DNA from 2 places in the Pectobacterium atrosepticum genome. Region 1 is predicted to be linked to the other one. Evidence: predicted binding sites of a transcription regulator. Region 1 holds the regulator's gene; the other holds the start of a gene.
The links. Region 1 encodes LexA, which represses DNA repair genes until DNA is damaged. Its sites were predicted from a motif close to TNCTGTATGTACATACAGNA; they were not measured.
Positions count from the first base shown of each region.

Region 1 (3,570 bases):
GTCACGCCATTGCGGTACATGTTGATTCAGATAGGTTGTTAGCGGGAGCGGTTCGCCGAAGTTCACGTACCCCTGACCCAGATTACGTAGCTTACGTAAACCACGCACCATCTGCATAAAGCCTTCTTTTTCCTTCACCGCGCCGCGCAACTCTTTCGCATAGGTGCCGACTTCCATCACATGCTCGTAACCGACATAAATCGGCACCAACGTGATAGGGCGCGTGCCGCCTCTGAGCATGGCCTGAATGGTCATGGCTAGCGTGCCGGTTTTGGGATCCAGAAGACGCCCTGTACGTGAACGCCCGCCTTCCATGAAGTATTCAACCGAATAACCACGGGCAAACAGCTCGCCCAGATATTCGCGGAAAATCGTGGAATAGAGCTTGTTGCCCTTGAAGGTTCGGCGAATAAAGAACGCGCCAAGACGGCGGAAGATGGGTCCCGCCGGCCAGAAATTAAGATTGATACCTGCGGCGATGTGCGGCGGTACTAAGCCTTGATGGTACAGGACGTAGGAGAGCAGCAGGTAATCCATATGGCTGCGGTGGCAGGGCACATAGACAATGCCGTGGCCATCCTGCGCCAACTGACGAACGCGTTCGGCGTTATGGACGTTAATCCCCTGATAAAGGCGGTTCCATGTCCAGCTTAATACGCGATCAGACAGACGCACGGCCTCGTAGGAGAAGTCAGCGGCGATTTCTTCCATGAGCGCAATGGCGTTTTGCTGCGCTTTCTCATGAGAAATTTTCTTACTGCGAGCCTCATCATCTACCGCTTTCTTGATCGCTTTGGAGTCCAGCAGCTTGTTAAACAGTTCCTGACGCACCGGTAAGCGTGGGCCAACTGCTGCCAAGCGCTGGCGAGAGAAGTGCATACGCGCGACACGTGCTAGTTTGTGGGCTATGGTTTTGTCAGTGCCATGCTCGGTCGCCATATAGCGCAGCGACACTGGGCTTGAGAAGCGGACAAAACTGTCACGGCCTAGCCACAGAACGGCGAAGAATTTCTCAATGCCGTTGAGCAATCGCAGGTGTGGTGCAGCCTGAGTGTGACCTTCCCGACCAGGGGATCGCCCAAACATCACGGAAACTGGCACCATCTGTACGTCTAAATCTGGATTGGCGCGATGCAGGTCCAGATAATCGTGGAACAGCTTGACGGATTTCTGCTTGGGAACGTAATAACGGAAGACGCGCGGCCCGTCATTAATAAAGACGTGGCTAGGGAGTTCTACGCCATTGAATTCGAACGATTGCGAGGGGTCGGGTAAGCCCAATGCCAGACATTTCGCACGTAGCGTCAAGAGATCCGCCTGAGAGTTATAAGGCAGAACATAGAGTATAGGACGTGAGGGATCTAACCCCAACTCGACCACTGGATCTGCGGGAATAACTTTGCTTTTCACCAGCAGTTTCAGCGGGAGATTCAATAATTTATAGTAAATTTTACGCCAACCTGACATAACAACTTGGAGCCTCTTGTTAGCAATTCGCCGCAAGGATACCAGAAACTGCGTCGGAGATCTGTGGTGATGAGACAACGCAGGTAGGTTAAAATGCGAATTATGTAGAGTAAAAATAACGGAGGATAAATGAATAAAGCAACGGGGATGACCCGGATTATTAAAGCTACCGGTTATTCCTTTAAGGGGTTGCAGCAGGCGTGGCAGCATGAGGCCGCATTTCGTCAGGAAACCATATTGACGATTGTCGGCGTTATTATTGCGTGTTTACTGCCGGTTACGCTGGTCGAGAAACTGCTGCTGATTGGGTCTGTGGTATTGATTATGTTGTTTGAACTGGCCAACAGCGCTATTGAAGCCGTCGTCGACCGCATTGGCCTTGAACACCACGAATTATCCGGTCGGGCGAAAGATATTGGGTCGGCGGCCGTCTTTGTTGCCATCTTGTTAGCCGCTGTCGTATGGGGCAGCATCCTCTGGCAACATTTTGCCTGATGGCGCGCATAAACGAATAAAAGTCAGGGGCTTTGCCTATATCCCGATTCCCAATTGTGCGTTACCTGTATATACTCACAGCAAGACTGTATAAACAACCAGGGGGCGGAATGAAAGTATTAACAGCAAGGCAGCAGCAGGTTTATGACTTGATCCGCGATCATATTGCGCACTCCGGAATGCCGCCAACACGCGCGGAAATTGCTCAGCAGCTGGGATTTCGCTCTCCGAATGCGGCTGAAGAACATCTGAAAGCGCTGGCGCGTAAAGGCGTGATTGAAATTGTGTCGGGCGCTTCTCGTGGTATTCGTCTGTTAATGGAAGAAGAAACGGGTATTCCTCTGGTTGGCCGCGTAGCGGCTGGTGAACCTCTGCTGGCACAGGAACATATCGAATGCCGCTATCAGGTTGACCCTGCGATGTTTAAACCTAGCGCTGATTTCTTGCTGCGAGTCAGTGGTATGTCGATGAAAAATATCGGTATTATGGATGGCGATTTGCTGGCCGTACATAAAACAGAAGACGTGCGTAACGGGCAGATTGTGGTGGCACGTATTGACGATGAAGTGACAGTTAAACGACTGAAAAAACAAGGTAATACTGTGCATCTTCTCGCTGAAAATGAAGAGTTCGCTCCCATCGTTGTCGACCTGCGTCAGCAAAGTTTTTCGATAGAAGGCTTAGCGGTTGGCGTTATTCGTAACAGCGACTGGAGCTAATCGTCCGCACTGATGCACTGCTTGCCTATCTGGATCAGTGCATCATGTTCCGTGTGTTAATTCGCTAGTAATATATATTTAGTTACATTTGGCGTGTGTTTTCTACGACTCCCATTACCCCCTGTTTTTTCACTGCTTTTTTGCGGTGATTTCCCCTTTCTTTGTGCCATTCTAGTTACAGATACTTGGTTTTTTATTTTTAGTGAAATATTCGACTATAATTTCCACCAAGGTAAGCATTTTTATCTTGATTGGTCGTTTGGCGATTGATCATTAGCCACCACATTTAGGTCAGCCCAGTAATCAAGGGAGACAGTGGCGAAGAGCACCGTGGTGGCTCACATATTTATGATGCTGCTTACTGAATAATCTTATTTATCTGAAACTGACGCATAAGTCGGTAGTTACGATTTTTTTATGCGCAATGCACCTAAGGTATGGAGATTCTTATGAATAAAGACCAAGCCAGCGGTAACTGGAAACAGTTTAAAGGTAAAGCGAAAGAGCAATGGGGCAAATTAACTGATGACGATCTGACGGTCATTGAAGGTAAACGTGACCAACTGGTGGGTAGGATCCAGGAGCGTTACGGGTACGAAAAGGAAGCGGCGGAGAAAGAAGTGAAACACTGGGAAGATCACCACAAATATCACTGGTAGCAAACGCGATATCTCCCCGTAGAAAAGAAACGATAGCCTCTCAGGGCTATCGTTTTTTAATGGGAACGGTGTGGTCGTGATCGCAATGATCCGGTTGCTCGCATGTCGCCACTTCCTGACAGCCGCCACACAACCCGTGTGCTTCCACAACGCTGTGACGCAGTGTGAATCCCGATTGCTGCGCGAGGCTGCGTAGCGTTTCTTCCACACCTTCGGTTTGACGTTCCGTG
Region 1 is NZ_CP009125.1:595,339-598,908, forward strand. Features, by position in the region: gene plsB (glycerol-3-phosphate 1-O-acyltransferase PlsB) at 1-1,467, opposite strand, end outside; gene GZ59_RS02650 (diacylglycerol kinase) at 1,597-1,962, shown strand; gene lexA (transcriptional repressor LexA) at 2,073-2,681, shown strand; gene GZ59_RS02660 (CsbD family protein) at 3,131-3,340, shown strand; gene zur (zinc uptake transcriptional repressor Zur) at 3,387-3,570, opposite strand, start outside.

Region 2 (3,570 bases), 2.5 Mb from region 1:
CCGTACAGGCATTGCTTAAAATGGAAAACCAGCCAGTTAAAGTGCTGGAGTGGATTGCGCAATGTATGAATCCCACCTTAGAAAATCGAATGAAGCAAACGATTCGCGCGCGGCGTAAGCGTCATTTCAACGCGGAGCACCAGCATACACGCAAGAAATCGATCGATCTGGAATATCTGGTCTGGCAGCGCCTTGCGGCTCTCTCTCAGAGACGTGGGTCTACCTTGTCAGAAACGATTGTGCAGCTAATTGAAGACGCTGAGCATAAAGAAAAATATGCCAGCCAGATGTCGCTGCTTAAGCAGGATCTTAAAGCCATTCTGAATAAAGACGAAAAGTAATCAGTTTTTGTCATATATCTACTGATAAAAAAGTATAAAAAAACCTCGCCGAAGCGAGGTTTTTTTTCGTTAATAACTTAAGCCTGAGGCTGAGTTACAACGTCTTTGATGCCTTTAACTTCGATCTCTACGCGACGATCCGGTGCCAGGCAGTCGATCAGCGCAGCACGAGGTTTCACGTTGTCACAGGTAGAACCAGTAACTGGTTGAGATTTACCCAAGCCACGAGCAGAGACTTTGTTCGCAGGGATACCCTTAGAAACCAGGTAATCAACTACGCTCTGTGCACGTTTTTCAGACAGAGCTTGGTTGTATTGCTCTGAACCTAAACGGTCAGTGAAGCCCAGAACAACAACGGAACCGTCTTTCGGATCCAGAGAGCTCAGCTGAGTGTACAGCTGATCCAGTGATTGCTGGCCTTCTGGTTTCAGCGTTGCTTTGTTGAAGTTGAACAGCACGTCAGATTTCAGGGTGAAACGCTTGGTTTCAACAACTGGAGCTGGGGCTGGAGTCGGAGCTGGAGCAGCAACAGGTGCTACGCGATCATCCTGACCGAAACGGTAAGACAAGCCAACGCTCATCAGCAGGTTGTCTGGACGGGCACCAACGGTACCAGCATCACCAATGTTGCTTACCCATTGGTAGTCAACGCGGGTAGCCCAGTTTTTGTCGATAGCGTATTCAACACCGATTGCAGCCAGCGGGGAAACGCCAGTGTCGTCGTTGTTGATGTCAGCTCTTGTACCCGTGTTTACAGATGTGGCCGCATGGCTGTCAGCGCGCCATACCATACCACCCAGACGAGTATAAACGTCCAGATCTGGCATAACTGGGTAGCTCAATTTAGCTGCCAGTTGGATGCCCTGTGCCTTGAAGCTAGCGCTGTCATCGTTTGATGCAGTTGAGCCTGCATATTTCATGCGGCCCAGCCAGTCGTAGCCCAGCTCAAAGCCCAAGTACGGGTTGGCTTGATAACCAACAAACGCACCAGCACCTAACTTACTTTTGATCGGGTTGTTGTTGACACCGGTGTAACCATTACCATAGAAACCAGTATCGTGGAATTGAGACACACCCAGTTTACCACCGGTGTACCAGGTATTGTCTTTAGGAGCTGCTTGCGCGATGGTCGCGAAGCTTGCCAGTGCCACTGCAACTGCGATAGCTGTTTTTTTCATTTTACGCCTCATTATCATCCAAATCGGCAATTAACCTGGAGGGCTAATAAACCTTTGGTTAAAATCCTTGGGTTGGAGAACTTTGCCCTTATTTATGACTCACTGTCAGTCAACTGACGTTATAAAAGAGCAACTCCAGCGAGTTAAAGTCTACAACCTGATGAGAAAGTTACAAGTATGATGTGATTTGTGTCATAAGAAAATCGCACGATTCATACATACTTGCTAACAAAGAGTAGAGGCTTTTGACAGAACTTACGTCTTTTGGCTGTATTAAATATATCCAAAAATCCCGCAGAATACCGCTCTGCGGCGATCGCCAAGACATATAGCCTGAGTGGGCTGAGAAAATTCTTAATTTACTTAATGATACAATGTCGAATGAATTTTAAGGCTAGGAAACAGTCTATAGGCGTCATCGCCAGCACTTTCTGGCCGCATAATAAAGCCGTACGTATTTCCTGCCTGTGCGGCGTGCCGTAACCGAACCTTCTCTTCTTCCGTCAATTCGTGCGGTAACCAGCACAAAACGGCGCTGTAATTCCCTGTCAACAAGGCTCTCTCCATGGCATCAACCGTAAACAGAGGATTGATGTGGTGAAGTTGCACCATTTTATCCAGCGGTAACCCAGATTGCTGTACCCATGGGCGGCTCAATCTTTGCTGAGGTGAAAGCCACAGCAGCCAACGAGACTGTGTGCCCAACTGTTGTAAGAGCGGTAATAACAGGTGTGTGACTATGGGCTGATCGGCGTTGTACACGATTTCGCTGATAATTCCGCCCGTGGCAACCGAGGGTTCTGCTGCGTGTTGATTTGCAGAGAAAGATGATGACTCGATGTTGTGAGAGCTGACTGATTGCGTACTCATAATGAGTCCTACCCATAGTGATACTGTATGAACATACAGTATCTGCTGTGTGCGTGAAAATCAACCTGATTTTTTTGAAAGCGCTTCGCATATTCCTTATGCAAGAGACAGTAAACACATTTTATGTTTGAAGCCACCTCGGGGCTGTGTTTAATTATTTGTTCCTGCTACAAATATTTTAATTGTTCAAGAAGAGATCATTTCAATACTAAGGATTATAGCAATGAAGCAATTATGCAAAAAAAGGATTTTGCAATCCCAGCAGTCTTTTTCATCTTTGGGGGACATTACTTCGCGTTCCCAATTTGGTGGCTACAGCATCGCAGCAAATAAAATGATTTTTGGACTGGTGTCGGAAGGGGAACTTTATCTTCGCGCGAGTAAAAAAGATGAAGAATATTTTCAGCAGCGCGATATGCCTAATCTGATTTATACCAAACGCGGTATGCCGGTCCCGCTGAACTACTTCCTTGTCGATGAAGCATTATGGCAAGAATCTGTGCAACTACTGCATTTTGCCCGTATGGCGCTGATGGGCGCGCAGTATGATAAAACCGTCAGAAGTACGAACGGGAGATTGAAGGACCTTCCGAATCTTAACCATGATATTGAGCGCCTGCTGTGGAAAGCGGGGATAAAGAATGTCGATGAATTACAGCATTATGGTGCGAAATACAGCTATCTTGAGTTGCGAAAAGTTCGGGCTAATCTGAGTGTTAACGTGCTATTGGCGCTTGCTGGTGCCATTTGTGGCACGCATCAGGCGGCACTCCCACACGGCATCCGCAACGAACTGTTGGAATGGTATAAAAACAATGCGGTCTCCAAAGGGCCAAAGCACTAAGAAATGCGTCATATTGTTACTGTGCAGTCATGTCATTTTTTAGCTGTACGAGTTCGGGTAAGAGGCCGATGAGCAGACCGATTTGCTGAATAATTAATGACTCTTTACTGTCTGATTCAGGTGAAAGGGATTGAATGCTGGCGGTAATGGTTTTCAATCCCTGATTGATACGCCCATTTTTCTCTTCGCTGCCGTGTAGCGCGTCATCAACATGGCATACAGCATCATCCAGCAATTGCAGCGTTTCCGATGAAGTGATTTTTCCACGGTGTGCGCCGAGCGTTGAGATATAACTTAACAACGTATGGTTCAGGCACATGAAGCGGAATGCGCTGTC
Region 2 is NZ_CP009125.1:3,105,566-3,109,135, reverse strand. Features, by position in the region: gene matP (macrodomain Ter protein MatP) at 1-341, shown strand, start outside; gene ompA (porin OmpA) at 419-1,519, opposite strand; gene sulA (SOS-induced cell division inhibitor SulA) at 1,883-2,389, opposite strand; gene GZ59_RS13710 (TfoX/Sxy family DNA transformation protein) at 2,613-3,233, shown strand; gene yccS (YccS family putative transporter) at 3,250-3,570, opposite strand, start outside.
Region 2: a site for LexA is predicted at 2,411-2,430, ahead of sulA (SOS-induced cell division inhibitor SulA). Genes of this name have one in related genera too.